Regions from separate parts of the Paenibacillus sp. FSL K6-1230 genome, predicted to be linked through region 1. Evidence: riboswitches for the same ligand, from Rfam matches in the RefSeq annotation. Region 1 holds a riboswitch; each other region holds the start of a gene.
What was found. Region 1 has a riboswitch for thiamine pyrophosphate ahead of MKX74_RS11825 (YkoF family thiamine/hydroxymethylpyrimidine-binding protein). Riboswitches for the same ligand answer to the same signal wherever they lie in the genome.

Region 1 (7,901 bases):
TCCTTCCTGATTCAGCTCCCAGGCGCAGGCAAGCCCTGCAGGACCTGATCCCACAACGGCAATCGTTCTTCCTGTTCTTGACTGAGGAGGATTAGGCTGAATCCAGTCCTCCTCGAAGCCCATGTCTGCAAGGGATTTCTCAATGGCCTTAATCGCTACTGGGTTGCGGCTTAGCCCCAGTGTACAGGAGCCTTCACAGGGAGCAGGGCACACTCTGCCTGTGAACTCTGGAAAAGGATTCGTCTTGTATAGTCTGGACAATGCATCGTGCCAGCCTCCACGATATACGAGATCATTCCATTCGGGAATCAGATTATGAAGCGGGCAGCCTGCCGTCATGCCATTCAGTAGTCGTCCTGCATGGCAGAATGGTGTCCCACAGTCCATACAACGGGCAGCCTGAGTCTGTAGTGTCTCCTTATCCCACGGCATGGAGAATTCACACCACCCCTCAATCCTGTCCGACACCTGCTCCTCCGTCAGGCTCCTGCGTTCGAATTCCATAAAGCCAGTAACTTTTCCCATTCCAAATCCCTCCGGTCATCACTCGTATTGGTCGATCGAAAGACGCCTGCAAAGAACCAAATGTTTAAATAAATGACACTAGCTTACCATCGGATGGAAATACCAGAAATGAACTACGTCACGTAATGGTGTTATAATGGATAATAATAGCTATATATAGACACTTAGATAGGAGTGACAATCATGCATATTCAAATCAGTGAATTGGCCGCTCAGCGTATGACAGAAGCGCTCGAAGGACGTTCAGGACACTTTAAATTGCTATATGATACCGAGGGCTGTGGCTGTAATGGGGTCATTGTACTCCGTATTGTGGATCAGCCGGAGTCTTTGGACGAGTTGCTGGAGACCAATGCAGTGCCGATCTTCGTTGACCCCAAGCAGCGGCACAATCTGGAGGAGGCGATGCGACTCGATGCAGAACCCAACTTCCCTTCCTTCAGCCTTGTTGGGGATTCCGGTACTTACAGCACCAATATCCGAATCTATGATCTGCGCGCTAACCCAGGCAAGTCGGACATCATTGCAGATGAGTCAGCAGCAAGCTGCCTGATCCAGCAGAACTAATAACACAGAGTGGCCTACGATACTCAAAAAACCTCTCCACGCTTACCGTTCATTCGGCCAGCGGTGGAGAGGTTTTTTCACAAGCATGATGAATGTATACTCGCTACAGTTGTCCCCGATACCACTCTAATGTACCGAAGAGCGCTGCAAGCGCATAGCTAACCGCTACACCGCCAAGCATCAGCAGAAGGAAGCACCAATCGGCCTTGGTTATTCTCCATTGGACATAGAACTCGCGATGCGCTTCCCCTGTAAATCCTCTGGAAATCATGGCGACGGCTACACGCTCGGATTTGCGAATCGCACTCGCCAACAGCGGTATAGAATATCGCTTCACAGCACGTAGCAGCTTGCCCCAACCCCGCTCTTTGCCTACACCACGCATGCGATGTGCCTGCTGCATGATTCGCAGTTCTTCCCGAAATAGTGGAAGGAAGCGGAAGCCTGCCAATATCCCGTAAGCGAGCTTCGGAGGCAGCTTGCATTGCTGCATCAGACTTAATATGAAGTGAACCGGGTCTGTAGTAAGGATGAAGAGCAGGGACAAGGCCGAGAAGATCAACGTCCTTAAGCCAAGTGATAGAGCTGTATGCCAGACAGCTTCAGTGATCTCCAATGGTCCAATGCTGAGCAATACTGGTGACAGCAACACGGTGTCCTCCCGCGGAAATAGTGCAGCAGTCCATATATATCCGAGGGCCATGATGACAAATGGAGTGAACAGCAACAGCCATCTCCGCCAGGATATGTCCCCGGCGAGCCAAGTTACAGCCACCGTGAAGACCAATGCTACAAATGGAGTCACAGGATCGAAGGCAAAGGACAAAAAGAGCACACATAATGTCACCGTCAATGCCTTCATACTAGGATTGAGCATCTCAAGCCGGATCAGAGCTCTCTTGGGCGCTACCGTGTTGCCTGAATTGAACGATCCAGCACGGTTCATGGACCTTGGGACAGTCATCGGAGCCCTCCTTGTCTTACAGAAGGCTCACTGCTTCCAATCGTTGATGCGTTCACGGCGCCCGCAAGTGACCCTGACCATGATGCATTCAGTGATTCCTTAGGTGACTCATCTAATGAGTTACTTAAGGAATCTGATAACAGCTGACTGAACCGTTCAACAAGTGGTAGTTTCAGATGCATCATGTCCAATTCCTGCTTGGTCAGCTTCCACAATGCGGCAGGCGTGTCATCGAAGACAATGTGGCCTGCTTGTAGCACAATCACTCTTGTAGCAAATTGGCGTACCCATTCCATATCATGTGTGATCATAAGCACCGCCTTTCCCTGCTCAGCCCGGCTACGTAGTGCTTGCATCAGCTCCAACGATGCATATGCGTCCTGCCCATAGGTAGGCTCATCACAGATTAGAATACGCTGGTCATCCATGAGCATAGCTGCGACGCTCAGCCTGCGCTTCTGCCCTTGACTAAGGGAAAATGGACTCATATCACGTTGCTCCTCAAGTCGATATTGCTTCAGTACAGCCTCCACCCGCTTCTCGATCTGCCCTTCTGACCACTCCTGTCGCAGTCTAAGTGTATAAGCTAACTCGTCATAGACGGAATCCGTCACAAATTGATGCTCTGGATGCTGGAATACCAAGCCAATCTGGCGTCGCAGTTCCTCCTCGCGCCAATCATCCATGCTCCTGCCATTAACGTATACATGCCCTGACGCCGGAGCAAGCAGGCCTGTTAGGAGACTAGCAAGCGTAGACTTCCCAGCACCGTTCGGACCTGCCAACGCCACAAATTCACCTTCATGAACATGTAGCGACACATGGTGTATTTGATGTGTTGCTTGTGTTGCTTGCGTTGCTTGCGCAGGTTTTGCTGATATCTCAACATGTGCTGACTTTCGTTTCTTTAAGAAGCTATAACGACGCTTAGGGCTTCTTCCATGGGAATACACCAGCTCATGTGCTGCAAGCAACAGCTTCGGTGGCTTTCCAGATGAGTCGAATACGCCTGTTGTCGATGTATTGGCTGCTGCCAACTCGCCTGCTCGGGATTTCTGCTGAGCGGATATCATATGTTCCCTGATTGAAGATACAGCCTTCAGAGCTGCCTTACGGACCTGTTGGGGCTGGATACTCCATAATTGCCATAGCTCATTGAGGGTCAAAGGAAGCGCGCCCTCCACTGCCTGCCAATCCCCAATTTCATGCTGGCTTAACAGCAATTGCTCGTATTCAGCACTCCTTTCAAGAGTCGGCGTTTGGGTATACCCTACTTCAGTAACCAATAGCTTGGAACTACTTTCCTTGCTCATGGGTACGTTCATAACCTGCTGCTTGGTACTCTCGGCATCACTATCTGTGCTGACCCGCCCAGCAAGCTCTTTAATAAGCTGACGATGCAAAGTAACAGCTCTGGGCTGCCAAATACCAAGCTCTTGAGCCTTCGATGAGTACCTTCTAAAGTACTCGTGAGGCGATCCTTGATAGAACAGACTCCCCCGTTGATCAAGCGCGGCAATGCGATCTACGGCATACATCCATTCATCCAGTTGGTGCTCGATAAGCAGTACTGTCAGCTCTTCGGCCTGCTGGATCTCACGAATGCGAGCCGCCAGTGCGGTAGCAGCAATGGGGTCCAGATTCGAGGTTGGCTCATCCAGAATCAGAATTGAAGGCCGCAGCACCAAGGCACAGGCAATCGCTAGCTGCTGCTTCATTCCTCCAGACAGACTGTGAATGTAAGCTTGTCTGTAATCGCTTAACCCAGCCAGCCCCAGTGCCGATACGATACGAGCTTCCATCTCATTTCTCGGACAGCCGATGTTCTCCAGACAGAACGCCAGCTCCTCTTCCACTCGCAGCATACAGAATTGACTATCCACATCCTGAAAGACAATCCCCACCCGCTGAGCGATCTGAGCAGGATTGGCCTCTAGTAGCAGCTCGTTGTAGAGCCACACTTCCCCACATACAAGGCTGTCAACCGCATGCGGATAAATTCCATTCAAACAGAGCGCCAGTGAGCTTTTCCCACCACCACTGGGACCAAGAAGCAATAGCAATTCTCCCTGTACCAGGTTCAGAGATACCTCATTGATGATTTCAGAGCTGCCTTCCTCGAAGCACATAGACAGCGCTCTAGTCTCTAGGGCATAGCTTGGGGTGCAACTCACTCTCTTCTCCGTTCCAGTTCTCCTCTTATCCTGTGTCATGCCTTGTATGCGCTCTGCGAACGAGTCTTGGCAATCGGAAAGCTGCGTAACACTCCTGTTGAAGCCAGAGCATCCGCGATCCATTTACCCAATAAGCCAGCAAGCAATGCCCCACTAATGATTCGTACAATCAGCATAGCAAGCACCAGATCCATAGACAGAGCTGCAAAGCCTGAACGGAAGTAGCCCCAAATGAAGCTGAATACAGCTGCCCCCATACCAGCCAGCATAAGTACAGCCAGATTATATCGACGGTAGCGGAAGGCTGCGAATACCACCTCAGCGCCAAGTCCCTGAATAATTGCTGACACAATCAGAATCGGTCCTACGGTATTCCCGATTAGCACCTCTACTATTCCGGCAATCGTCTCAGACAACAGGGCTACCCCTGGCCTACGAATGATATAAGCAGTAATGATGGACACGATGAACCAGATGCCGAAGATGACCTCATACCCCATCGGTCCCATGAATCCCGTCAGAACATTCCCTACCTGCAAAAACAGCAAGTATACGACCGCGAACACGACAGATAGCGAGCTGAGCACAATAATATCCCGAAGCTTCCAAGAGGACATCTTAGGCTTCCTCCTTTCTTGCGCGAGAAGAAGGACTGTTGCAGGAGAGATTCACGGTCATGACCACATGAGATACACTCTCTTGTGTATGAGTGAATGACTGCTCCAGGGTAGCGAACACCCAGTTAGCATCACCATCCAGCCTGCTCGCATAATGCACACCTCCACCGAAGGTTCCATGCTCTTGAGCGATCTCTACAGCTCCGTATATTTTTTTCATGTAATCGGTAGTTCCCATCGGATATAGCGCGAACTGAGCGGCTGTCTGAATAGGAATTGCTGCACTGTTCATCTCATTCATTCGCTGATCATTCTCGGACATGAATACATCCCCCTCCGTATCCCCTGGGCAACCGATGGAGAACGTACCATTCAAGACGACATGCTCTCCGCTATTCGCCGCCTGCAGGAAGATCGCCTTCGTGACATCGAATACATGCTCCATTCGTCCACGTATACAGGTACTGACATCATCCGTCTTGCTCCATACTTTGGAAGTGTCTACCTTGCTCAGAGCATCCATGATAATGTCCACGAAATGATTGCTCATGGGATACAGGGAGAAGCGACAGCCTACAATTCGACTTGTCCCACATGCTTGTCCCTGTACACTTTGTTGCTGCGTGCTTCCTTCAGCCTTGCTGCTCATGGTGCTTCCTTCGTTCATTTTGCTCAGCCTCTTTCCCATAGAAGATTCGTTGGAATGCTTCTGTGACAGCTACCCGCACGAAAAAACCGCACGCTGTATGCGTGCGGCTGTACAATGACCTATAGGTAATCTAACACTAGTAATAGCATTAGCCTAATAATTCTGTCAGTCACTGCACTTCCCCACGCTAGTATGATCTAGATCGGGTAAGAAGGGTTAACCACGTCCACCGGACAGGTCTCTCAGCCAATAAAGGCACCCCTAGTGCATGTCTCATTCAATTGTATTCCAATCGGTACTCATTATACAGGGTTTCCCCTTGTTGTAAAGGAGAAATTAGCAATTAGTACGCCCAGTTCCCTTTACGGAATACCGCTTCCACCGTACCATCCTGTAATTCTCCGTCAATATCCATCTCAGCTGAGCCAATCATAAAGTCCACATGTGTCAAGCTGACATTGCAGCCACGACGCAGCAGCTCCTCCTCCGATAGCTCCGTTCCACCCTTCATCGTTCCCGGGTAGGCGCTTCCCAAGGCCAGATGGCAGGATGCATTCTCATCCACACCTGTATTGTAAAAGATACGGTTCAGATTCGAGATGGGCGAATCGTGAGGAACAAGCGCTACCTCTCCAAGGTACTGCGCACCCTCGTCCGTCGCTAGTAGATTCTTCAGATGCTCCTCACCAGACGCAGCGGAGTATTCAACAACCTTACCATCCTTGAACGTCAGCTTCAATTGCTCCACCAATTGACCATTCAAATTGAGCGGCATGGTACTTGTCACGACTCCGTTGACTCCATCACGCTTCGGCATCGTGAAGACCTCTTCGGTCGGCATATTCGGCACAAAGATATCCCCACGTGCGTTGGGACCACCGCAGGCCCCCCACAGATGCCCTTCAGCCAGCTCGACCTGCAGGTCCGTTCCTGGTGCGCGGAAGTGAAGCTTCTTGTAGTTTTTATCGATTAGCTTGATCTGCATGTCTCTCAGATTAGCCAAATGCTGCTGCCAGTTCTCAATGGCATTTCCCTCGCCTACCCGGTTCATGCGGAAGATCGTATCCCACATGACCCGAATACGGTCCGCTTCAGGAACATCGGCAAATACCTTGTCCGCCCAAGCCTTCGTTGGCGCCTTGATCAGACACCAGCTAATCTTGGAATTACGGGTATATTCGCTATATTTGCGGCGTGCCTTGGCTGCCGCCTTGTTCGCTCTGGATACCTTCGACGAATCAATCCCTTCGAACAGGTCAGGATTAGGCACCTTAATGAACAGCGTCGCACCACCTTCCTCGGCGAACCGCTCCAACATGTCGGCTTCCCACTGCGGATAGAAGTCAAAGACCTCATCAGCGCCGTGTTCGAATTTGGCCTTGGCCAGCTCATCATCCTCCAGGTCTACGTGCACATGCTTAGCGCCAGCCTTGTAGGCTTCCTTGACAATGAGTCTTGTCAGTTCCAGTGTCTCCACAGGTGCAGTTACACGCAATGCCTGCCCAGGCTGAATATTAACGCCGACCTTGACGACAAGCTCGGCGTATTGTGCCAGTAGCTGTTCAAAATTTTCCATTACAGCATTCATCTCCGATTCATTAACATAGAATTCAAGGCAAACCTCGCATTCTATCATATCGAACATTTCAAGATTTCGCCAGCAAGACACGTCTGCCTACCGTCATGGCAAGCAGCAGCAAGAGAATTCCAATCCCTGTAGGAAAACCATATAGCTCAATCCAGCCCAGATGCTCGGGAAGGTCTTTCATGCGGTCATACAGCAGCCCGCCAATAAGCGGTCCCCCGAAGGAGGCAAGCCCCGTCATACTGGAATACATCGCAATGAACATTGGCCGTTCACTCTTGGGCGTATCCCCAATGGTAAAGTTAAAGGCAAGCTGGTTGAACCCACCCACTCCGATGCCGAGAAAAATATGCGAGATGAGCAGCACAACAAGCGCCGGTGCAAGCGGGAGTAACAGCCATGACAGGCAGGAAGCGGCGATCAACGGCAATGTCCAGAAGAGAAGACGCTTATTGCTGTATCGCGCATTCAGGTTCCCCCAAAAGTAGAAGCTAATCATCATTGCAACCGTTTGCACAACCGTGATAATGGATACCTGACTATAGCTAATTTGTAGCAGTTCCAGCATGGCGTAAGAATATAACGGCACAACCAATGTCTGCAGCAGCAGCCAGCTTGCCAGAAAAGCAGAAGCCCGCATGAAGCCTGAATCCTGCAGTGGCTTGCGCAGCATAGGTAAGTAAGCGGTTTCCTTAGAGCGTTCAAATGGCAAATCCGGATAAAAGAAAAACGCCACAATATTGGCCACTGCACAAATCCAGATAGGGATAAATAACAGCAAGAACCCCGTCTCACCAGGGTAATGATCCAGCAGTATGCC
Region 2 (7,901 bases), 1.3 Mb from region 1:
ATGCTTACGGCATCTACAATTTCTTGTACGTCAGCAATGCTTAAATACTCTGCATCGTTTTTGGTAGTGGTGTTAAACACAGCTCCGACCCCGATATAATCAGCTCCTGCTGCTTCTGCATCCTTTGCGCTAGCTACTCCATTGGCGGAAATGCCAAGAATTTTATCTGGGCCGATCAAGGACCGAACATCCTTCCCTACAATATCGGATTGCCCCACATGAACACCATCTGCCCCGCATTCCAGGGCGACTTCAATATTGTCGTTGACTACAAAGGGAATATGATATTGCTGTGCAAGGCGGCGTAGTTCAATCGCTTCTGCCAAAAATTCCTTGAAGGGCAGCTCCTTCTCACGCAATTGCAGAAAGGTTGCACCATTCTGGAGCACCTCTTCGGTCACTAGTGCTAAGGAACGGCCTTGCAGCCATCGTCGATCTGTAATGGCATACAGCAGCATGGATGATCGCAGAGCTTGCTTAGACCATTTCAATGCGAGCACCCCGATCCAGCACCTGTTCCGTCAGATTAAACATGGCATCAATAAGGTCTGTTCTAAAGCTTGCATTGCCGGTTCCATTTTCCAGACGACGCGCATCTGCTAGCTCACCAGATAGACCCATGGCGGCCATCGCAGCTACCGTTGCCTCAAAATTAGATTCCGATGCGCCTGCGCAGAATGCTCCAATCAAGGACGTAAGCATACAACCGCTGCCCGTGATCCGTGCCATCGTTGCACAGCCGTTATGAACTATGGCATGCTGTGATCCATCGGTTACGATATCCATTGCACCGGATATGGCAATAACACTTCCTGTTTTTTGAGCAAGCATACTGGCGACATCCACTGCTTGAGGAAGATTTTCCTTGGTCACTTGATCGAGTGTACTCACATCTACGCCACTACCCAGCTTTTTTCCAAAGGCGATCGCTTTAATCTCCGAGGCGTTGCCACGTATGGCGGTAAACTGTATTTCGTTCATAAGCTGATGTACAGCATCTAATCTTAAAGATGTACCTCCTGCCGCAACAGGGTCCAGTATGACAGGACGTTGAAGACGATTCGCTTCTTTACCAGCCACCAGCATCGCTTCCAGATCCTCAAGCGTCCCCATATTAAGGACCAGCGCATTGGCCGCAGCCACCAGCTCTGCGACCTCATGCTTGTTGTGAGACATGATGGGGGAAGCTCCGGCAGCCAGAAGAATATTTGCACAATCGTTAACGGTTACATAATTCGTAATACAATGTACTAATGGATTGTTGCTTCGTACAGGAGTGAGGTACTGGGATGGATTCATTGCTATGGCTCCTTTCGTTTATCAATTTTTTGTATCCATTTTGTGATTCGATAGGATATGTGCTTATTTACTGCCACCCTCTGCAATAGCATAGTTATGGTGCAAAGGCCCATTGCCTGCTCCTAGATTCAGACCCGCATGCAAGCAGGCGGTGATGTACGTCTTGGCACGGTCGAAAGCCTCCGGAAGGCTGTGTCCCATGGCTAAAAAGCTTGCAATTGCAGAAGACAGCGTACAGCCCGTGCCGTGAGTATTGATATTTTCTATTCGTTTTGCCCTATACCAGTAAGACTCGCCATCCATCATGAGAAGGTCATCAGCATCCACTAGACTATGCCCCCCTTTCAGGGCAACTGCACCTGTGAGCTTGCATCCGATCGTGTCAGCTGCCCTAAGCATGTCCTCCTTCGTGTTAATCTCGAAGCCACACAATTGCTCTCCCTCTTTCAGATTCGGGGTAATCACTTCTGCCAAGGGGAATAGCTCCTCTTTTAACGCGGTGAGTGCATCATTTTGCAACAATACACTTCCACTTGTTGAGACCATGACGGGATCTACAACAATATGCTCTGCCTGATATTGCCGTAATTTAGCTGCGATGGAGCGGATAATAGCGGCATTGGATACCATACCAATTTTGACAGCATCGGGTCTTATATCTGTAAAAACACAGTCTAACTGCTGCCCAACAAACTCCGGTTCAGACTCAAAAATTCCAACTACACCTGTCGTGTTTTGGGCTGTCAGCGCTGTAATGACACTCATCCCATATACGCCCAAGCAGGTCATCGTTTTTAAGTCTGCCTGTATTCCTGCGCCACCACTGGGGTCAGAGCCAGCAATGGTCAATACAGTTTTCATATGTGTTAGTCTCCTTTCCATGTTCAATGACAAAAAAAAGCGAAACATCCGTAGGACGTTTCGCTGACAAAATAAACTAGTACAATGGTATAGCACGAGCTAACCATGTATAGCATTCTATCGTTGCGTCCCTACGTTGGCATTATCCAAATCAGGTAAGGTCGGTGTAACACCCTCTCAGCCGGTTAAGGCTCCCTTGCAAACGGTAGTATTCAATTATGATCTTAGATGTTCAATATGTCCGAAGTTGAAGTGAGTCTAGTATATCAACAGCTATTTAATATAGTCAATGCAGATTTGACCCTGAGTAGCCCCTGATTGGGGAACTGGGGAACTGCTACAGACCAGCAAGCACCTGATACCATACTCCACGCTTCGAGTACAGTGTTTCGCGCACGGCATCCCAGCCGCCCAAATATTCGATGTCGAACAGGTCCACCGGGTCAGGGAATCGCTCTTTCTCAGCTGCTAGCACCTGCTCATTAACCGAACGAAAACCATGCTTCGCGAAGATCCGTTGCGCCTCATCTGACTGCAAATAGTCAAGAAGTGCCTCGGCAGCTTCACGACTCCCGTGCTTCTCCACATTGGCATCGACAATCGCTGCCGGATTCTCAATACGGATTGTGTCGCGTGGAATGATCACCTCGTATTTTACGCCCTTGGCGATGCGAGCCAGCAGTTCGTTCTCATAGGTAATAATGACGTCGCCTACACCGTATTCAAAAGCCGCCATCGATGCCCGTCCGCTCTTGTCCAGGGACTCCACATTGCGGTGCACATCGACCAGGAATTGCTTGGCTGCGGCGGGACTTTTCTCCCCTTGACGTTCGGACATCTTGAGCCCGGCACCATAGAGCGCATTAATATCCCACTGTGCTCCTCCTGACGTCTTCGGATTAGGGTATAGCACCTTCACACCTGGCTTCGTCAGGTCCGGAAAATCACGAATACCGAGCGGATTGCCTTCCCGCACTCCCATGACAACAATTGAGCGAGTAACCATTCCACCGTATGGCCGTTCCTTCCAGGAGGGAGCAACTAGCCCTGCATCAACGAGCTTTTGCACGTCACCTTCCATAGCCAGCAGCGTTACGTCTGCCTCAAAGCCACCAGCAATCGCCCGTGCCTGTGTACCAGAGGCCTCGTAAGATTCCTGAAAGCGAATCGTCTGCCCGGTCTTCTCCTTGTACTCCTCACGAAAGCGTGGCAGAAGGTCTGCCATCGCATCCTTAACCACGCTATAGGCACCAATGACCAGCGTAACATCAGCCGTATCCCCAGGCGTAGGCTGATCACTGACAGAATCAGACTCTGCCGCTGTACAGGCCGACAAAACCCCCAGGCATAGCAGACAGAACAGTGCAGCCCCTATATGGCGAGTGTATCCAACCAGCTTCCTTCTCATGGCACAGACTCCTTGCTGTTCATCTCAGTTACACAATCATCCCATACATGTTCTATTAGATCATAATCGGCATCGGATCTTCCTTCAGCCTGTTCTCAACCATCCAGCTGCCTTCTTCATTGAATAAATACGCCCGGTGAATGAGTACACGCACATTCTGACCTGGTGTGAGTGTCTCCTTCTCCAGCGAACGATAGGTAATCAGACGCTGGCCCTTGATCTCGACCTCAACCATCCATTCACTCCCGCGAAAATGAAGCTGATGAACCGTACCTTCTTCTGTCGCGGAGCGCAGTGTGAACTCGTGATCCAGCCCCATCTCGATATACTCGGGACGAATTAGCGCCTTGATCCCGGCTCCTGCGGCTTCCTCGAAGCCCCTGAGCGCTGACGCCTCCTCCACGATGGTCGATTCGCCAATGAAGGAAGCAACGAACGGCGTGCCTGGATTTTTGTAAATATCCCAAGGTGTTCCCTTTTGCTCCAGTCTGCCCTGGTTAATAATCATGATCTCATCCGCCACCTCGATGGCCTCATCCTGGTCATGTGTCACAAATATCGACGTGATCCCTACCCGCTCAATCAGCTCCCGCAGCCATGTACGCAGCTCCTGCCGGATCTTTGCATCAATCGCGGCGAACGGCTCATCCAGCAGCAATAGCTGAGGCTCCGGCGCCAATGCACGCGCAAAGGCCACACGCTGACGCTGGCCGCCAGACAATTGATGAGGGTAGCGATGCTCGAAGCCTGCGAGGCCCGTTAGCTCCACCAGCTCTGTGACACGCTCCTTGATCTGTGCCTTGGACAGCTTCTTCACCTTCAAGCCGAAGGCTATGTTATCGTAGACGGACATGTGCTTGAAGAGTGCATAATTCTGAAAAACAAAGCCGATACCACGCTCCTGCGGAGGCAGCTCGTTCACCCGTTGTCCGTGAAACACAATCTCCCCGGTATCCGGCGTCTCCAGCCCGGCAAGCATTCGCAGGATCGAAGTCTTTCCTCCGCCGCTGGGGCCGAGCAGACCAATGAGATGACCTTTACGAATCTCGAATGACACATCCTTCACGGCGTGAAACTGTCCAAAATGCTTGTTGAGCTGACGAACCTCCACATGCTGCATATCAGTGCACTCCCTTTCTTTTTTTGGCCAGCTCCATGAGCAGCAAGAGACCTGCCGAGAAGGCCACCAGAACTAAAGCCAGGCCATTGGCCGCCGTTACATTGAAGTTCTCTACATCCTGATACACCAGTGTAGTCGCTGTCTGGGTCTTGTTCATGATATTTCCGGATACAACCAGCACTGCACCGAATTCCCCAAGAGAGCGTGCCACAGTGAGCACAACTCCATAAATAACCGCCCAGCGGATGGAGGGCCAGGTCACCTTCCAGAAAGTCGTCCAGCCATAAGCGCCCAAGGTGGAAGCTGCCTCTTCCTGCTGCGCTCCGATCTCCTGCAGCACAGGCATAATTTCACGCACCATGAGCGGAAAGGTCACGAACAGTGTAGCAATCACCATGCCTGGGAAAGCGTATACGATCTTGAAGCCACTATCCTCGAACAAGGCTCCCATAACGCTATCCGGTCCCAACAGCAGGACGATCATTAATCCGCCGATGACAGGCGACACAGCATACGGCAGATCGACGATGCTATTCAGGACGTTTTTGACACGCTCACTTAACCAGCCTGCTCTCACTAGATAAAGTGCCGTCATCATTCCGAATAGGGTATTCATCAAAGTTACGACGAGGACAATCAAGCCTGTCATCTTCAGCGCATGGAGCGCCTCTGGACGAAGCATGGCTGTCACGAAGCCGCTCCACCCCTGATCGAAGGCTCCGAATATAATTCGAGTCAACGGAATAATGATAATCACAAGAATAAGAACATAAGTAAGTGTAATCCACCATCTTCTCATCGGCTTCTCCCTCTGCTCTGTACCGTATTAATGCCCCAAAGGATCAGGAAGGACAGGGTCAGCAGCAGGATCGACACCGAGGCAGCTCCCAACGTATTATCACTTTCGACCTCTCCGAAAATATAGACCGATGCCACTAGCGTTCTGCCGGGAATGTTACCCGCTACGAGCACGACCGCACCGAACTCGGCAAGTGCACGCGAGAACGCCAGCATGCCCCCACTAATCATACCGGGTGCCATGGAGGGCAGAATGACCTTCCAGAACGTCACCCCACGGGATGCTCCCAGCGTATAGGAGGCTTCCTCCGCTGAAGGGTCAATCTCCTCCAGCAATGGCTGCACTGCACGAATAACGAATGGGAATGTCACGAATACCATTGCCAGTATAATCGCAGGCTGGTGAAATACGATCTCCAGCCCCCAGCGTCCTGCTGCTGTCCCAAGCAGGCTATTCGGTCCGAGTAGCAGTAGAATCATTAATCCTCCTACCGCAGTCGGTAGCGCGAAGGGCAGATCAATCAGACTATTCATCAAGGTCTTGCCCGGGAAGTCATAGCGGTTCAACGTCCAGGCAATAATCGTTCCGATCAGCACATTGATTAAGGCGGCTATGGCAGCCAGCTTCACAGTCAGCAGCACGGCCTTCCAAGCTATCGGGTCGCTTAGATTCTCCAGTAGCGTGTGCCAGCCAAGGGTAAATGCATTGAAATATACGCCTGTAACCGGCAGTATGACCAGTAGTACGAAATAGAGCAGTACCGTCGTGCGGAACCCCCATGTCCAGCCCGGGTGCCGGATAACCGTATTCATGCCAGCCTACCATCCTTTCTCGTGCTCTCCTTATCCTAAATACCCATAAGCATACTTGGTTTTACTTAACAGCTACTTTACCAATTGATTGAACTTACGTCAATCCCTATCTCATATTTCCATGAGTAGAATATAATAGAAGTGGGTAAACAAAAGAAAAGTCATGATCGAACAGGCTCTACTAGAGCACACAGAAAGGAGAAATACATATGCTGCATACAATAGAGATCACTACAGCCAAGCGGGATGAAATGCGTGATGTAACTCGTGAGGTGGCCGCCTTCGTGGATCAGAGCGGTATACAGGAGGGACTGGTGGTGGTGTACTGTCCACATACGACAGCAGGCATTGCTATTAACGAAAATGCAGATCCTGATGTGAAAAAGGATGTATTAATGAGGCTGAACGAAGTCTATCCGTGGGAGCATCCCGAGTATCGTCATATGGAGGGCAATACGGCGTCCCATTTGAAGGCTATCACAACAGGGAACTCGCAGACAGTGATTATTCATAAAGGCAGATTGCTGCTTGGACGCTGGCAGGGCATTTATTTCTGTGAATTTGACGGACCACGGACACGCCAGATTCATTTTAAGCTCATCCAAGGCTAACCCCCTAGGACGAAGCTGATTTCAGGTTGAATGATCCGTGAAGTGTAGTCGCACGCCTATCATTATCAACAAAAAATAGACGAGGAGTTCCTTACCTATTAGGCTCCCTCGTCTTTTTCGTCTTGTCACCATACATTTCCTTTCGCAATGCAACGTTTTGAAGTATCAAAGTTAATAAAAATGCCGTCAAAAAATCCTCGGCAAACGTGCAGATTCTATATGCTTTTACAGAGCAGCTGTACATGCGCAATTGCAGTAGGCTTTACCTCTTCAAATGTAATTTTGTCCTGGATGTAGTACGAGATAAATCCATGCAAAGCCAAGAAGATACTATGCGGTACCCTTGCTCTGGATTCGTCAGTATGCGGTTCGGCACCCAGATGATTTCTTACGATCGAAGCGAACAGCTCCAGACACCTGCTTTGCTCAGCACGACAGTAGGCCAGCAACTCCTCGTCACGAATGAGGAACATAATCTCATACTGGTACGGATTTTCAATGCCAAAACGAATAAATTCCAGCAATAAATACTCCGCCTTGCTCAGCCCCTCTTCCGGGGTCGCATTAACGGCGTGCATCAGAATATCTCCCAGTGCCTTGAAATCCTCCATTACAATGGCGTAGAAAAGCTCAGCCTTCTCCTTAAAATGATAATACAAGGATCCGTGACTGTATCCCAGATGCTGGCCAATGCTGCGCATGGAGATAGCACGGTATCCCTTGGTAATAAAAAGATGCCTGGCGGCCTCCAATATCCTCTCTCTTGACAACTCCTGATCAACTGCTCTTCTAGCCATAGTATTTATTCCCCTTCGATAAAGTAAAGCTGGCTTCCCTTCGTTAAAAGGCACTGTCCCTGGGTCAAATCTGTCATCCAGTGCTGAAAGGCCTCCGCTTCACCACTTACAGGATAACAGGCCAACACGACCTTATCCGTGAATACAGTATCCCCCGTTCGGACTCCACGACCCCGAAGCTCATTTTCTACCTT
Region 3 (7,901 bases), 660 kb from region 1:
ATCCCCCCTGATATGCCTAATATCAGTGTGAATTACGTGAATTGGGAAAGTGATGACATCCGTGTCATGATCCAGCATGGCTACGACACAGGTGGCAGTGGTGTTGAGAGGAGTCAATATCGTGTGGATGAGCGGGAGTGGCAGGATTATTCTGGTCCATTCACTCTAAAGGCTCAGGATCGAGCTCAGGTTCTAACGGCTCGGACCATTGACCGAGCCGGGCATATCAGTCAAATTACTCATGCGAGCCTGCAGATTGAGCGTACTCGTCCTGCGGCACCTAAGATCACGCTTAATTCAACGGATTATACGAAGGAGGCTGTGGGGATTCAGTTAACGGGTCCCAAGGCAGGAGAAGAGAAGGTACAGTATCGTATTGGAGAAATGGGGGTGTGGACGGACTACACCAGGCCATTTCAGTTGGAAGCCTCAGGACGCACGACCGTGTATGCACGAGCGCTTAGTATCCAGGCAATACCGAGTGATGTAGTATCAGCGGATGTTAAGATTGAGCCTGCATCGGCCAACGTCACGGGAGCCGTGGACATGCTTACTGTTGAACAATGGGAGCGGAAGGGAGAGGTAGAAGCCAAACGGACATTCTCCTTTGTGAAGGAATTTATCCAACAGTTCCAGCATTGGGCCATAGATATACAGAAACGGTTCGACAGTCGAATGAAAGTGAAGCTTCAGCAGCCGACAATTATTCTTTCCACGAAGGGATATTGGAGATTAAAGAGGGAAGCTATTAAAGTTTCTGAAAGAAGGCGGAATAAGTACAAAAATAATCATTTTTTAGCATCTCGTCTTCAACGAATTAGTGTTTTTCTGGCAGCAGTTGTCTTGCTACAAAGCTTTGGTATAGTCATCGCACCTCTCAAAACCTATGCGGCAGCGCATATGTATAACTTTAATCGATATGAAGCTGTGGCTACTCCATATGGGCCTTGGACAAATCATTTTGGTGGGGATCCCAAAGCTGATGGGGGTACAGAAGGAGCTCTTATTGATTGGCACATTAAAGCGGTAATGTATCAGAATGCTAGATTTGATAGCACTAGTGGGGAATATGTACTATACGGTAACAAGACAACGATGGAAATTCGAACGGCGAATACTAGCACAAATGATTACGATATTAGGGATTATCCCTATGTCGCCTCTATTAGTAGTGAAAATCGGCAAAATCCTGGATACGAGGCCAGAGAAATGCCTCAAAAAACACTGAGAGTTGCGCGGTACTCCTCTTACGATCAGAGTGAGAGGGAGGCTCGATTTACCTTTAATGATTATACAGCAATACCAAGTGGGTATAATTACAGTCCTGGCAACTTTGTAACAACAGTGCAAGCTGCAGATGGCGCTTATCCAGACCATGGAAGGGCAGCGGATGGCTACTTTTACGTTAAGGGTAGTGTAGTCAATGCTGTCCCTTCCATAGCAATTACTAGTGCTGGTACACACTATATCTCTGTAACCAATGGATATAATACGATTACCATTTCGGGAACAGCCAACGACACGGATGGTGATAGGTTGACCATTATGGGGAATCTAGGCGGTGTGACAAAATCCATCACAATCTATCCGGGGGTGTGGTCCTTAACGTGGTCTGGTTCGGAGTTGGCAGAAGGAATAACTTCCATGAATGTCAACGTGAGTGATGGATATGGAGGGACAGCTTCCGCTTGGTATTCTGGAAGCTTTATCGTCGATAAGACCGCACCAACAGCACCAACAATCACGATGGATCGTAGTGGCTGGTACAACGGAAATAAGATGATAACAATCACGCATGGTTCTGAGAGTCAAAGTGGCGTTCAAAAGTCGCAGTTACAAATCGGTACTGGCGGATGGACAGACTATACAGCCCCATTCACTGTGAATGAGCGGATAACGGTGAATGCTCGAACCATCGACAAAGCCGGGAATATAAGTACTATTTCTAGTCTGGATACACAAATTGATAAAACAACCCCGTCAGCACCAACGGTTACATCAGATCATGGTGGCTGGTATAACGGAAGCAAGATGGTTACAATTACCAACGGTCAGGTGGGCCCGAGTGGGATACAGAAATCGCAAGTACAGATCAATAATGGGGATTGGACAGATTATACAACTCCTTTAACGGTCAGTGAACGTGTTATCGTGAATGCACGCACTTTCGATCAGGCGGGAAATATCAGTACTGTGGCTAGTCTGGATACCCAGATCGATAAGATTCCACCGCAGAAGCCAACTCTTGTGCACGGAGGCGGATCCGATTGGCAGAGTAGGGACACCACTATCAACATTACACATGGCATAGATTCAGGTGGTAGTGAAATTAAAGAGACGCAATATCGGATTAATACGGGTAACTGGGAAACCTACACCACTCCGATCCTCCTTAGTGAGGAGGGTCAAACGGTATATGCCCGGACGTGGGATCATGCAGGTAATGTAAGTAGCGAAGCTTCATCGGAAGCGAAAATCGATATAACACCTCCAACTTCGCCAATCATTGAAAAAAATACGACTGGTGATACAACGGGAAATGTTGAATTTTCAATCTTACCTGGAACAGACACGGTGAGTGGTGTGAAGATGACAGAGTATAAAGTGGGGGCCACTTCTGTTTGGCAGACCTATTCAGGACCGATTACCGTTACTGAAGAAGGCGAGCATCAGATATTTGCGCGTAGTACTGATTTTGCAGGTAATCATAGCAGCATTACAAATGGTACGATAGTCATTGATAGAACAGCACCAACCGTTCCAAGTATCAGCTTGTCCACGAACAACCACACAAGAGAAAGCGTTCAGTTTAAGATCTCAGGTTCTGTGGACACAAGAGGCCTCCGGTACGAGTATAAGCTTGGTAATGGGATTTATGTGTCTGGAGAGCAAGGGGAAGTTACTGAGGACGGAATAACGGTTATTACTGCACGTGCAGTAGATGAGGCTGGCAACATCAGTGCGGAGACGACTACGACGGTACGCATCGATAAAACCGATCCAGTCATTCATATTAGCCCATCACAGCGTGGATGGTCACAAGAGATGATTAAAGCTACCATTCAATATCAAGATCATGGCTCAGGCATCAACCCAGATCGGCGCTATTATCAAGTTACTTCTTCTCCACAAGAACCTGATAGCTGGGAGCTAGCAAGCAGTAACAGCTTCCAGGTGAATGTTACGCAAGAAGGTATTTGGTACATCCATGCCAAAGTAGAGGATAACGTAGGGAACAGTACGGTAGCTAGTTCTTCAGCGTTGCATTTGCAGCAACCACCTATAGCACCAGAGCTTTCCGTGCAATCTATCGGCCTCAATCAAGCTGCCCTTCAATGGACTCTTCCTAGCGGGAAGAGCTTTACAGGCGGGTATGAGTACACATTGCGTAATCTTTCCAATGGACAAGGCGTGAATCTCACTTATCCTGGGGATTGGGCAGTAGATCATTCGTTATCCTCGGGTACGAGCTATGAGTATGAGGTAACGGTTCGAAATCACGTGGGTGAAGCAGTAAGCCATCCAGTGCGTCTACTTACTTTACCAGCAGCTCCAAGGAATCTGTCTTTATATCCAGTAGAACGAGAGGCTGGACATATCACAGTCAGCTTTGATGCAGTAAAGTCAGCTGATAGTTATAGAATTGTAGCCTTTAACATGGATTCTCAGCAAGAAGTATATAATCAAACGGTAACCACTAGCGTATATCAACCGATCGTGAACTTACAGCCGGACACAGTCTACAATGTTACGGTGTCGGCAATCAATGCTACTGGAGAGGGCCCCACCACAAGTCAATCGATTTTATCGCTCCCAGACGCTCCTGATGGGTTCAAATCGGTTTCGATTGGCGAAAATTCCGTGGACCTAACTTGGCATAGTGTGACAACGGCAACTTACTATGCACTGGATCGCAATAATGCACCTGTCACAGAATCTGTATATGAAGCATTTTCAGATATAGGCTTGTCCTCTGGAACGGCGTACAACTATCGTCTCTCAGCCATTAATACTACGGGTTCAGGTGCGTACAGTCACATGAATGTGCTCACCTTGCCGGGGATGGTAGATAACTTAACTGTAGTCGAAGCTCGGCGTAATGAGCTGTTGATTGCCTGGAATCAGGTTCGAGGAGCATCTGGCTACCGAATGGTGGTCAATGGCGGGCAAGAATACGTATTTGGGGCACATGAGCTTCAAGCAACGATTCCGAACCTACCCGCTGGTACACCAGCGAACATAAGTATCCGGTCACTAAATAGTAGCGGACTAAGTGTAACAAGCTCGACTTATGGCCTTACACTGCCAGATCAGGTTGGAGGGCTAAACGTAAGCGATATTAAGGAGAACTCAGCTGTGATTAGTTGGGCACCCGTTCATGGAGCTACAACATATAAGATCAGTGTGAATGATCGTAAATATACGGTTTCGGGCACCCATTTTGTTGTTCGAGGATTAACCGGAGGAACTACGTATCATTTTCAAATTACTGCTGGGAATACGTCTGGATTCGGAGAGAGTTTAAAGGGACGTTTTATTACACAACCAACACAGGTCGTGGGTTTTACCGCAGAAAATCCAGAAGACCGATCGTTCACATTGACATGGGAGCCTGTTAAAGGTGCAACAAAGTACATCGTTTACCAAGGGAAAGAGGAGCTTGGCGTTGTGAGCGAGGCACGCATGTCAGTCTTGAAACTTGAACCTGGAATTAACTATACGTATAAGGTCATTGCTATAAATGAGTCAGGTAACGGGTTACCAGGGGAATTCTACTGGAGGACATATCCGAGCCCTGTAAAGCAGAACGATGTATGGATGAAGGACATTACAACGTCAAGGGCTACCGCAGAATGGAATCAGATATCCGGAGCGGATTATTACCAAGTTTACTTAGATGGAAAGCTGTTAGGCGACACGATGGACTTGACATACTCTTTTGAAGGCTTTGACAGTTCAGAGCGTCATGTCGTCAGCGTTGAGCCTGTGAATAGCAGTGGCACTAGCGAGCCTTATGAGGTTAGCTTTGAAACCTTGCCTGATAGTGGATTTTCAGTTGAGGTGGAATCCAAGCACACTTCTATTACGATAACAGTCGGAAATACCCAACCTAACGATACGATTGTCATTATGAATAAAGGGATGGTCATTTACAAAGGCAGAGATCCTGTGTTTGTATGGGAGCCGCTGAAGAGTGGAACAAGTTACGAACTGGACATCTGGACGGAGAACGGCCAAGGGGCTAGGAGCTCAACGAAGAATATTAAGGAACGTACCAAGTCCAGTGCTAAGACATTTACTCCTATGACAGCTACCACTGAGATGATTAAGGAAGACAATGTTATAAATGCTGGATCACAAATTAAAGATTCACTAGTTACCATACCAGCCCCAAAGGGAGATTTAGGGGATGAGAGTAGCAATTTTTCTGGTGCAGGATTTAAAGACATCGAGCGTACTTTCAATCGTGCCAAAATACAAGAACTAGCTGACCGAGGTATTGTAAAAGGAACTTCTGACAGGACGTATGAGCCGGAACGGGAGGTCACCCGAGCAGAATTTACAGCTATGATAGTTCGTGCCCTACAGTTGCCTGAAGAGGATACGATATTAACGTTTAAAGATATTCAGCCTACTGAGTGGTATATTCCAGAGTTGAAATCGGCAATTAAGCATGTGGTAGCACGGGGGTTTTCGGATGATGTATTTGCTCCTGATCAATTGATTTCAAGGGAACAGGCCTCTAAAATGCTTGGGAATGTCACTGAGCAAGACGGAACGGCAGGGGGAGAAGAGCGATATAATGATGAGCTTCTAATAGCAGGGTGGGCCCGAGAAGAAGTACTGGGACTCACACAGCTCTCCTTGCTTCAGGGATATCCAGACGGAACTTTTCGTCCGAAGCATTACGTGACTCGTGCAGAGGCAGCCGAGATGATCTATAATTTGCTGCATTATTTGAACTGAGACGTAGAGGCTACCCGCACAGCACTTTACAATTTTCAATGTGTTATGATACGATTACATCATCTTCCAATTCGGATCAAGATTTGAACTTAACTAGCTCTACAATAAAATGTGAAGCAGTATATAGTCATTCTTGACTAGTTATAAGAGTTTGATCATTTAGTTAATAAGCGTTGTTAAAAGAGAATATCATGTATTCTCCTAACTACCCGTTATTGATCTGCAGCTAAAATGAATAATTAAAAAGACAACACTAGGGGAGCCGAGCAACTGGCTGAGATGGAACAATTGTGTTCCGGACCCTTTGCACCTGATCTGGATTATGCCAGCGTAGGGAAGTGGTGATAATTGGATGCATTTAGACAGCTTGACTTGAGCTTACTTTGTATAAGCTACGGTTTTGTGCGTATTGGCTTTGGGTCTTACGGGTATACGCATTGGCCTGTCTATTGTATATCCTTGAGCTTATTTCACCACTTTCCTTCTGGAAAGTGGTTTTTTGTTTTCCCTTTACTTTCATATTTGTTTACTGCTCGGGACTAGTACTTTGTAATGTGAAAGGGGCAATTATTGATAGAAGTATATGTCATTACAGAGGGAAAAGGGGGCATAAAGCTACTAGGGTAAGTTTTGGCTTGCTAATATTTTGAATAGGAGGAGATAAAAACATGAGGCTAAAGATTAATGGGCAAGACATGACGTTCGGAGCACATATTAATCGGGTTGATCAGCTGCTGAGCGAGCTCGATTTACAGGTGAAGACTGTTGTAGTAGAGCTCAATCGGAGAATTTTGGTGCGGGATATGCATCATCAAGCAGTATTGTGTGACGGAGATCGAATAGAGATTGTCCATTTTGTAGGCGGTGGTTAAACATGTTGCACATAATATTCAAACAGAGTAGCTCCTGATTACTGCTGGATACAGGTATTTGTATATCTGGATATACACAAACACGTGTTTGAAGCATCTAAAGGTGAAAGTGTTGCATTAATTGTACGATGATTGAAACTGAAGCAGAGGGGATTTATCAAGACATACTGACCTGTTAGTGTTATGGGCTGTCACGAAATATTTCAGGTGTTCCATATGAGAAGGATGCAACAATTGCACAGCTCCCCCGGTTCCCGAATTGTATGATATGATTAAGTGTAGAAGTGATCAGTCATTCCTTTGCATTAACCTTATCTTGCATACCGTCATCTGTTCCTCTCCGCTGTAGCATAGGGACAAAAGTACGGACAAAAATAAGGACAAAATGGGGCCAGTTATCGCGCTCCACTTTCCGCTCCTTACTGTTATCAAGAGTTCGCTGGTTCCTTAACAATAGCAAAGTCAACGAGTAGACTTGTGAGAGTAGAACCAGTGAGTAGAACCAGTGAGTAGAACTAGGGAGTAGAACTAGGGAGTAGAACTAGGGAACAGATCCAATTAAGCTCCGTTGTTCTTAGGGGTAGATACGGATCTAAGCTAGCAATGATTATGATCAAGCCACAAGCTGTGGCAAGCAGCCCATCGGAAGGAATGGTATGTACGTGAGTGAATCAGCAGAACCAAGTGAAATTCAAGATTACCAAGACCACCAAGACCACCAAGACCACCAAGACCACCAAGACTACCAAGACCACCAAGACCACCAAGACTACCAAGACCACAAGCAGGCTGACAGCGCTTATGATATGGAACGGTACTCAAGACAAATCCGTTTTGCTCCGTTCGGGAGTGAGGGCCAGCGGCGTCTATCAACCTCGCATGCACTCATCATTGGTGCGGGTGCCCTGGGTACAGGGATAGCGGAAACCCTTGTCCGCTCAGGCATTGGTACCTTAACGATTGCAGATCGTGATTATGTCGAATGGAGTAATTTACAGCGTCAGCAGCTGTACGATGAGAATGATGCGATCTCACGAACGCCAAAGGCGATTGCTGCTCTTA
Region 4 (7,901 bases), 2.2 Mb from region 1:
CTGTTCATGAGCTCCATCGTCGCGTATCCGGCTCCCAGATCATCCAGAGCCACGGCAATCCCGTGTCTGCGATATTCATCGAAAATACGCTTCAATACATCCAGGTCTTTAATTTCCTCCGTCTCAACGACCTCAAACACAAAATCAGCAGGATCAAGCGACAGCTGTGCAATGATGTCAAAGGAGTGCTGGAGGCAAAACTTCGGATTTCGGATAGATGAGGGCAAAAAATTCACAAATCGCTTCGTACCCCGAGGCAGATATCTCGCGCTTGTCTCAATAGCTTTGACGCAAGCAGCTCGGTCCAGATATGTATACAACCCCGTGCTTCGAGCCACCTCGAATAATTGATAGGGTGAGATCAATTGCTCATGTGATGACTGGCGAAGCAGAAATTCATAACCGATCACTTGCAGATCCTGATCCACAATGGGCTGCATATGGCTGCTGAATTCCCGCCTGAGAATAAGCTGCACTATATCGTAATGCTCCAGACGTGCCCGCAGCATTGCAAGTTCTACCCACTCGTCCGACAGCAGGTGTACAGCCGATTCTTCACTTCGGGATTTCAGCTTTCCTTCCAAGGCCGATTCCTCAGCTTCCAGGAGAAGAAACAGTTGCAGCAGCTCGTCCATATTGGAATAGGGGCATCCGATGACATGGTTATCCAGCAACACGACGTGTCCCATTTGCTGAAGTTTATGCCTGATGCTTCCATCCACTGGGCGAATCCATAGCGTCCCCTCTGTGCGGATCGGGGGAATAGTACTGCAGCTGCCACAATTCATAAATATGGGCCTCCCTGGAAACTAAATTTCCTTTTTTATGAATATCATAACATGTATTTTAGAACAATAGGACTACTTTTTCGACGTATTTTTTACTTTTCAACAATTATCCACAACGAAAAAGGCCTTAAGAACTATAGTTTCGAGTTCATTTACGAAAAAACAATCTGCGTATGAGTGCATACCCATCTTTGTGCATAATTATTTGTATAACTTAAAATTTATCGACATACTTCTACATAAACAATCCACATGTATCCGAAACCATTTTGACCAATCTAAACCAAATACAGACAAGCCCTGTGCCCTCGAAGGAGCAACAAAGCTTGCCTGTATGAGTTGACCAGCTTCAGCACCACAGGTGACTGTCACCAGGCCGATTGTGATAACAGCAGCTTACTTAGGCAATACGATTTCTTGCCCTACCTGCAACTGATACACATTTTTGATATTATTCAACTTCGCCAGCTCCTGCCAGCTCACGCTATACTCCAGGCCGATCCGGTACAGGTTGTCACCCTTCTTCACAATATAGCTACCCGGCTTCGCGGATGCTGCAGGTGTAGTAGGTACAGCTGTTGGCTTGTCAGCGGCCACTGGCTTCGAGTCCTTGGAAGGCATCGTCGGCTTCGCAGCAGGTGCTGTCGGCTCTTCAGTGACTGTTGGCTTTGCACTACTTGATACTGAAGATTTCAGTGTGTATTTGGCAAAGCCATCCTCTTGCGTGCCTGCGAAAGACATCGTTGCACTGGAAGCCGTCAAGCTCTGAGCACTTGGCGAAGATACGAAGGTAACCTTGGCATCGCCAAATGGAGCAAGCGACCAGTTATTATCCGCCGTCGGGTTAATCGTCCCGTTATCACGAATATAGTCGATAATTACCTGACGGTTCTCGTCTGGTGAAGCGATTACGATGCGCTTTCCATCCGGATTCGCCAGCTTGGAGGAGGAAGCGCGATAGTTATTGGTAGCCACGATGAACTCCTGCTTCGGATCAATCGGCTTGCCATCATAGCTCAGATCCTTGATCCGGCTAGCTGATGGATTTAACACTGTACCCTTGGCATCGTACTTCGCAGGCTGTGTGACATCAATCTGGTAGTTAACGCCATCGATCACATCAAAATTATAAGTTGGGAAGTCACCATTAATCAGTTGCTGCTCATCGGTCTTCAGTGGATCGATCTGGTTGAATTGCCCCGCAGACCACTCCAGCCATTCCTTCACTTCAGCCCCTGTGATCTTCACCGCATATACTGTATTCGGATAGACATAAAGGTCAGCTACGTTCTTAATCGCAATAGTACCAGCCGGGATGTTCGTGTAATACGATGGTCCCGAGCGTCCTCCTGCCTTGAATGGCGCTCCAGCGGAAAGGACAGGCAAGCCCTCATATTCGGTTCCCTGCAGGTGCTGCTCGATATACCACTTCTGTGCATTCGTCACAATCTGGATGGATGGATCATCCTGTACCAGAGCGAAGAAGCTGTTGATTGGGGCTGTTGTCGTTCCAACAGGTCCACGTACGTACTCCAATGTCTCTTCATGCTCATGATATACGGCATCCAGTACATCTTGATCTGCTTCTACCAATGGTTTCTTGTTGGCTTTGTCATAGATGGCGCGTACTTCCGTGGACGAGTCACTCACTGTCCATTCGCCGCCCGTAAGAGTCAGCTCCAGATCAATGATTCCGAGGTGATCTCCCCAGTATCCAGGCTCAACGGATGGAACACCATTAATCGTGCCCTTCTCCAGGTCTACGCCTGGCTTATCCTTGAAGTCTGCACTTGGGAATACCTTGTGGGCATGTCCGAACAGGATGGCGTCAATTCCCTCTACCTTGCTTAGATAGAGCACGGAATTCTCCATCAGAGGCGTCTGAGGAATATCCTCGAAGCCAGAGTGCGGGATCGCGACGATAATGTCGGCGCCCTCCTCCTTCATTTTCGGGATGAATTTCTGTGCTGTCTCCACCATATCCTTCGTGACTACCTTGCCAGTCAGATGCTTCTCATCCCACTGATTGATCTGTGGCGGTACGAAGCCGATCACACCTACCTTGACGGTATGCTCCTTGCCTGCTTCATCCTTGACTGTCTTGTCCAGAATCACATAGGGTGTGAAGTAATTCTTCTCTTGATCCTCTGCATAGTACACGTTGCTGTTCACATATGGAAAATTAGCTCCCTCAAGCGTTTGCTTCAAGAAGTCTAGTCCATAGTTAAATTCATGATTTCCCAGGTTGCCGGCGTCATAATCCAGCAGATTCATGGCCTTGTATACCGGGTGAGTCTCCCCCTGCTTCAGCGGGTCTACCTTGGCTACATAGTCGCCCAGCGGATTCCCCTGAATAAGATCCCCGTTATCGAACAGCAGGCTATTCGGTGCCTCTTCACGAGCCGCCTTGATCAGACTGGCTGTCTTGGCAAAACCATACTCATCTGTGGCCTTATCCGCGTAATAATCATAGTTAACCATATTGACATGTAGATCGGTTGTTTCCATAATACGTAGCTTGACCGTAGCATTACCTTCCGCCGCAGATGCAGACCAGCTGGGCAGTACCCAGACATTCGCTACCAGCAAGACCGCAGCCAATCCCTTGTACAGACTTTTTCGCGAATTCAAAATATAACCCCTCCCGTACAATATGTATGTAACCGAATCCAAATGTACGATTCACTGAACATTTTAATCTAACTTGGGTCAATTGAATAGAGATATGTAAACATTACGTTAACGTTATTTTTACAAGAATAGTCATGTGAACGTGGGAACAAGCATGGAGAAGCCAAGGAATGAGAGCAGGTAGTAGCTTAAGCCTCACGATTCCATGTGGACATTGATTGGTATTATTTATGTTATATGATTCAATAGACTAGAGAGGCTGGATCAGCCTGCACATATTAAAGTAGGTGAGTGGTATGCCAGATAAGCCAAATAATCTATAGATGGCAGATTGATAATAACACAGCAATTAGAGGGAGATGTATATGAACGCGAATCTAAGTTCACATTCCGCAGAACACAATTTTACGATTGAATGTAAGGATATCATTTTAAGAGAATTCTTAGTTGCTGATCTAGACGATTTTCATTCACTCACCTGGCAGCCTGAAATACATGAATTTTTGCCAGGCTGGAACGTATCGAAGGAGCAACGGACAGATTGGTTTATCAACTATGAAATCCCAGAAAATAAACAGTTTTTGAATGCTGTATTGCAAAGAGAAGACATTGGTGAGCTACGTCTACGATTAGGAATTATTTTGAAAGAGACCGGGGAATTTATCGGTTGGTGTTGTTCAGGAATTAAGGAGGAATTACCAGCGCCAAATCGAGAAATCATGTATGCAATCTCTAAGGACCATCGAGGTAAAGGCTTCACAACCCAAGCCTCACAAGGAATGATCGAATATTTATTTGGCCATACAGACGTTGCAGTGCTTAGTGCTGTTGCTTTATTGGGTAACGTTCCATCAAATAGAGTAATACAAAAATGTGGATTTAGCTTTCAGCACATTATCGATATTGATCATGAAAAGTATAACTATTATACACTTCATAAAAAGGATTGGGCAGTCAACCGCTAGAGAAGACTTCCACAGCCCAGCAATCATCTTTTAGAAAAAATCTTTTAGAAAAATTAATAAGGACCGCCAGGATAATTCCTGACGGTCTTATTAACAACCTTATGCTTTACTTCTCCCAGACCTGGCGCTCCATGCCCTGACCTGTGTACTCAATACGAGCAGGTGTAATATCCAGAATCACATAATCTGGGTCATCCGGGCCTGAGAACCACTGCTTCAGCTCATCGTTCCACAGCTCATGACGCAGTGACTCCTGCTTCGTAATCTCACAGGTCCCCTCGACCTCAACAACTTCCTTAGTACCTCCTGCTTCATAGCCAAGCAGCAAATACACATTCGGATTGTCCTTGAGCTCTTCCACTTTATGTGTCTTGCGACTCGTAGCCAGATGAATATTCAGACCATTATTGAAAAGGGCCATGTAGCGCACCTTTGGCTTGCCGCCTTCGACAGTACCTAGCGAGCAATAAGAATTTTGCTCCAGAGCCTTGATGATGCTTTGCTCCAGTTGTTCACGATTTTTTGTTGCTGTACCCATGATCATCCGCTCCTTTTTGTTGGTATTATTCACAACATTTGTTCGAAATGATGCATCACTTACTTGTACCCTGTCTATTCTGCCTTGAACCGAATCCTGAACCTGAGCCCTTGAACCGAGACCGATGTCACCGCTGTATAGAGAAAGCCCCTAGGCAACATATCTTCTGCCCACATCAACTATATCCCACTATGGACAGCTGGAGTGGAAAGGCCTATAATTACACCTGTGCAGACACATATCTACATATGCTGGCTGTAGCACAAAAAATTCATAACCCTGTCAGGGGTGCTGGAATCGGCCGGCTGAGATTGTGTCCCGCAAATGACACTGACCCTTTAACCTGATCTGGATAATGCCAGCGTAGGAAGCCTTAGTCCATGTCCATCCCGTTCGATGGCCATGCTCCTTATTCATCGCATACGTCCCGGTCCGGGGCGTTTTTTTGTGTTCGCTCGGCAGATGTACAGATTCACTCCAAATTAGGAGCTGCTAGTCCCATAGAGTACCCATCGTTGAAGAATACTATGCTTAACCTGCGGGTAAAGAAAAAAGGAGAGATGCTCTACATGACACAATTACGAAGCACTACACGATCTACTGGTACTTCAATTTCTTCTAGCACAAGAACAGCTCAACAGCGGCGGATGTCTGTTAAATGGACAGGGACGGCCCTTCTGATGGCTCTTCTGCTCTTGCTGAGCGCTTGTGGAGCCGCAGCACCTACATCACCGGCTGGCGAATCTGGGGAGTCCTCCAGTCAAGGAGCCTCGGGCTCCACTCCGGAATTGAAGGCTATCAAGGTCGTACTCGACTGGACGCCGAATACGAACCACACAGGATTATACGTAGCCCAGCAAGAAGGTTATTATGAGCAAGAGGGGCTGAAAGTAGAGATTGTGCAGCCAGGATCTGGCGGAGCCGATCAGATGGTCGCTTCCAACGCGGTTCCTTTTGGCATCAGCTATCAGGAAAGTGTGACTCAGGCTCGTACACAGGATGTACCACTCGTCTCCATTGCCGCGGTTATTCAGCATAATACGTCAGGCTTCGCCGCTCCGGTGGATCGCAATATCCATTCTCCCAAGGACTTTGAGGGAAAAAGCTATGGCGGATGGGGCTCCCCCGTTGAAGAAGCAGTGATGAAATCCATTATGGAGACTGAGCAGGCCGATGTTAGCAAGGTGAAAATGGTGAACATGGGGAGTGCAGACTTCTTCACCGCGGTCAAACGAGATATTGATTTTGCATGGATTTTCTACGCTTGGACAGGAATTGAGGCGGAGCTACGTGGCGAGCCGCTTGATATGCTATATGTCAAGGACTACTCAGACAAGCTGGACTACTACACACCAGTCATTGTAACCAATGAACAGACAATCCAGAATGATCCCGAGCTCGTAAAGGCCTTCATGAGAGCTACAGCCAAGGGCTATCAGTATACGATTGAGCATCCTGAGGAGGCAGCAGACATCTTGATCCAGGCCGTGCCAGAGCTGAACCCTGAGCTTGTTCGCGCCTCTCAAACATGGCTGAGTCCCCGCTATCAGGATGACGCCTCACAGTGGGGCTTGCAGAAACAGGAAGTATGGCAGGGCTATGCCGAGTGGATGTTCGAACGCAAGCTACTGGATAAGGAGCTTGAGGTAGATAAAGCATTCACGAATGACTTCCTGCCGCAATGTCAAGGACAATAACGGTGACAATAATGGATTAAAAATTCAACCAAGAAGGTGAGAGTTAACATGGCAGATACATTGCTTAGCATTCAGGTTATTCCCAAGACTCCCGGTGGGGAGGATTCCATCCCTTATGTAGACCGTGCTATCGAGGTCATTCAGCAATCCGGCGTCAAGCACGAGGTTCATCCGCTGGAGACTACGATGGAAGGAAACATCGACGAGCTACTGAAGGTAGTTAAGGACATGCATACCGCCCTCATCGAGGCGGGAAGCCCCAGCGTGATCTCTCAGATCAAGATCGCACATAATCCGAAGGGGATCAGCATGGATCAACTGACTGAGAAATATCGTCCATGAGCCGTAGGGGACCTTCACGGAGCTCTTGGCTACAGCGCGTGTGGCCGCCACTTGTGGCGGTCCTCTTCTTTTTGGCGCTATGGCAGGCTGCAGCGACCTTCCTGAACATTGAGGCCTGGCTGTTACCCAGTCCGATTCGGATTATATCCGAAGGGGCAGCTCAATCAGCCCTGCTCGCTGGACACACCTGGGCGACCGTCAAGCTGATGCTCGGGGGCTTCGCCATTGGCTCAACAATCGGACTGCTGATTGCCATTGTGCTGCACATGATTCCATTTTTCAAAACATCGCTGTATCCTTTGCTGATTCTTAGCCAGAATATTCCCATTATTGCGCTCGGCCCGTTGCTTATGATCTGGTTCGGGTTCGGACTTCTGCCTAAGCTCATGGTGATCACACTCGTCTGCTTCTTCCCGGTTGCTGTTGCAGCCATGGACGGATTCATGCAGACAGATCGCACCATGATGAATTACATGCGAATGTCAGGGGCCGGAAGGTTGCGGATATTTGCCAGACTGGAGCTCCCTCATGCGCTGCCGTCGGTATTCTCAGGCATTAAGATCGCCGCTACTTATAGTGTCATGGGCGCCATTATTGCCGAATGGATCGGCGCAGATAAGGGTATCGGATACTACATGCTATTGCAAAAGGCGGCATACCGTACTGATCTCGTATTCGCAGCCATCGGAATTATTGTGATTCTGAGTCTGCTTATGTTCCTGATCATTATATTGCTGGAGAAGTGGCTGGTCCGCTGGCAACCACAACGCAAGCAATAGCAGCAAGCACAGCCAGTAGTCGTAGCTAGCGGTCATAGCCAGTGATCATAGATAGTAATCAATGTATTCATGAAAATACGCACGAAAATGCACCAATGATGTGCACTACATCATGACACGACGTGCATCAATATCATCACATCTACATTGTAGTCTTTTTG

Region 2: another riboswitch for thiamine pyrophosphate. It lies ahead of thiD (bifunctional hydroxymethylpyrimidine kinase/phosphomethylpyrimidine kinase); the one in region 1 lies ahead of MKX74_RS11825 (YkoF family thiamine/hydroxymethylpyrimidine-binding protein).
Region 3: another riboswitch for thiamine pyrophosphate. It lies ahead of thiS (sulfur carrier protein ThiS); the one in region 1 lies ahead of MKX74_RS11825 (YkoF family thiamine/hydroxymethylpyrimidine-binding protein).
Region 4: another riboswitch for thiamine pyrophosphate. It lies ahead of MKX74_RS02060 (ABC transporter substrate-binding protein); the one in region 1 lies ahead of MKX74_RS11825 (YkoF family thiamine/hydroxymethylpyrimidine-binding protein).

The regions. Positions count from the first base shown of each region.
Region 1 covers NZ_JBBOCK010000001.1:2,659,397-2,667,297, reverse strand. The annotation lists gene MKX74_RS11850 (glutamate synthase subunit beta) at 1-525, opposite strand, end outside; gene MKX74_RS11845 (iron-sulfur cluster biosynthesis family protein) at 709-1,092, shown strand; gene MKX74_RS11840 (energy-coupling factor transporter transmembrane component T family protein) at 1,196-2,056, opposite strand; gene MKX74_RS11835 (ABC transporter ATP-binding protein) at 2,053-4,269, opposite strand; gene MKX74_RS11830 (ECF transporter S component) at 4,266-4,847, opposite strand; gene MKX74_RS11825 (YkoF family thiamine/hydroxymethylpyrimidine-binding protein) at 4,849-5,496, opposite strand; TPP riboswitch at 5,659-5,769, opposite strand; gene MKX74_RS11820 (aminopeptidase) at 5,840-7,072, opposite strand; gene MKX74_RS11815 (MFS transporter) at 7,143-7,901, opposite strand, start outside.
Region 2 covers NZ_JBBOCK010000001.1:1,323,257-1,331,157, reverse strand. The annotation lists gene thiE (thiamine phosphate synthase) at 1-500, opposite strand, end outside; gene thiM (hydroxyethylthiazole kinase) at 478-1,299, opposite strand; gene thiD (bifunctional hydroxymethylpyrimidine kinase/phosphomethylpyrimidine kinase) at 1,363-2,160, opposite strand; TPP riboswitch at 2,271-2,368, opposite strand; gene MKX74_RS05795 (sulfate ABC transporter substrate-binding protein) at 2,498-3,568, opposite strand; gene MKX74_RS05790 (sulfate/molybdate ABC transporter ATP-binding protein) at 3,624-4,688, opposite strand; gene MKX74_RS05785 (sulfate ABC transporter permease subunit) at 4,690-5,487, opposite strand; gene cysT (sulfate ABC transporter permease subunit CysT) at 5,484-6,299, opposite strand; gene MKX74_RS05775 (secondary thiamine-phosphate synthase enzyme YjbQ) at 6,509-6,910, shown strand; gene MKX74_RS05770 (TetR/AcrR family transcriptional regulator) at 7,126-7,707, opposite strand; gene MKX74_RS05765 (YigZ family protein) at 7,713-7,901, opposite strand, start outside.
Region 3 covers NZ_JBBOCK010000001.1:3,319,888-3,327,788, reverse strand. The annotation lists gene MKX74_RS14420 (OmpL47-type beta-barrel domain-containing protein) at 1-5,967, shown strand, start outside; TPP riboswitch at 6,213-6,321, shown strand; gene thiS (sulfur carrier protein ThiS) at 6,636-6,839, shown strand; gene MKX74_RS14410 (hypothetical protein) at 7,437-7,661, opposite strand; gene MKX74_RS14405 (thiazole biosynthesis adenylyltransferase ThiF) at 7,646-7,901, shown strand, end outside.
Region 4 covers NZ_JBBOCK010000001.1:454,071-461,971, reverse strand. The annotation lists gene MKX74_RS02080 (EAL domain-containing protein) at 1-788, opposite strand, end outside; gene MKX74_RS02075 (bifunctional 2',3'-cyclic-nucleotide 2'-phosphodiesterase/3'-nucleotidase) at 1,185-3,419, opposite strand; gene MKX74_RS02070 (GNAT family N-acetyltransferase) at 3,785-4,384, shown strand; gene MKX74_RS02065 (pyridoxamine 5'-phosphate oxidase family protein) at 4,491-4,922, opposite strand; TPP riboswitch at 5,197-5,309, shown strand; gene MKX74_RS02060 (ABC transporter substrate-binding protein) at 5,570-6,619, shown strand; gene MKX74_RS02055 (MTH1187 family thiamine-binding protein) at 6,668-6,961, shown strand; gene MKX74_RS02050 (ABC transporter permease) at 6,958-7,740, shown strand.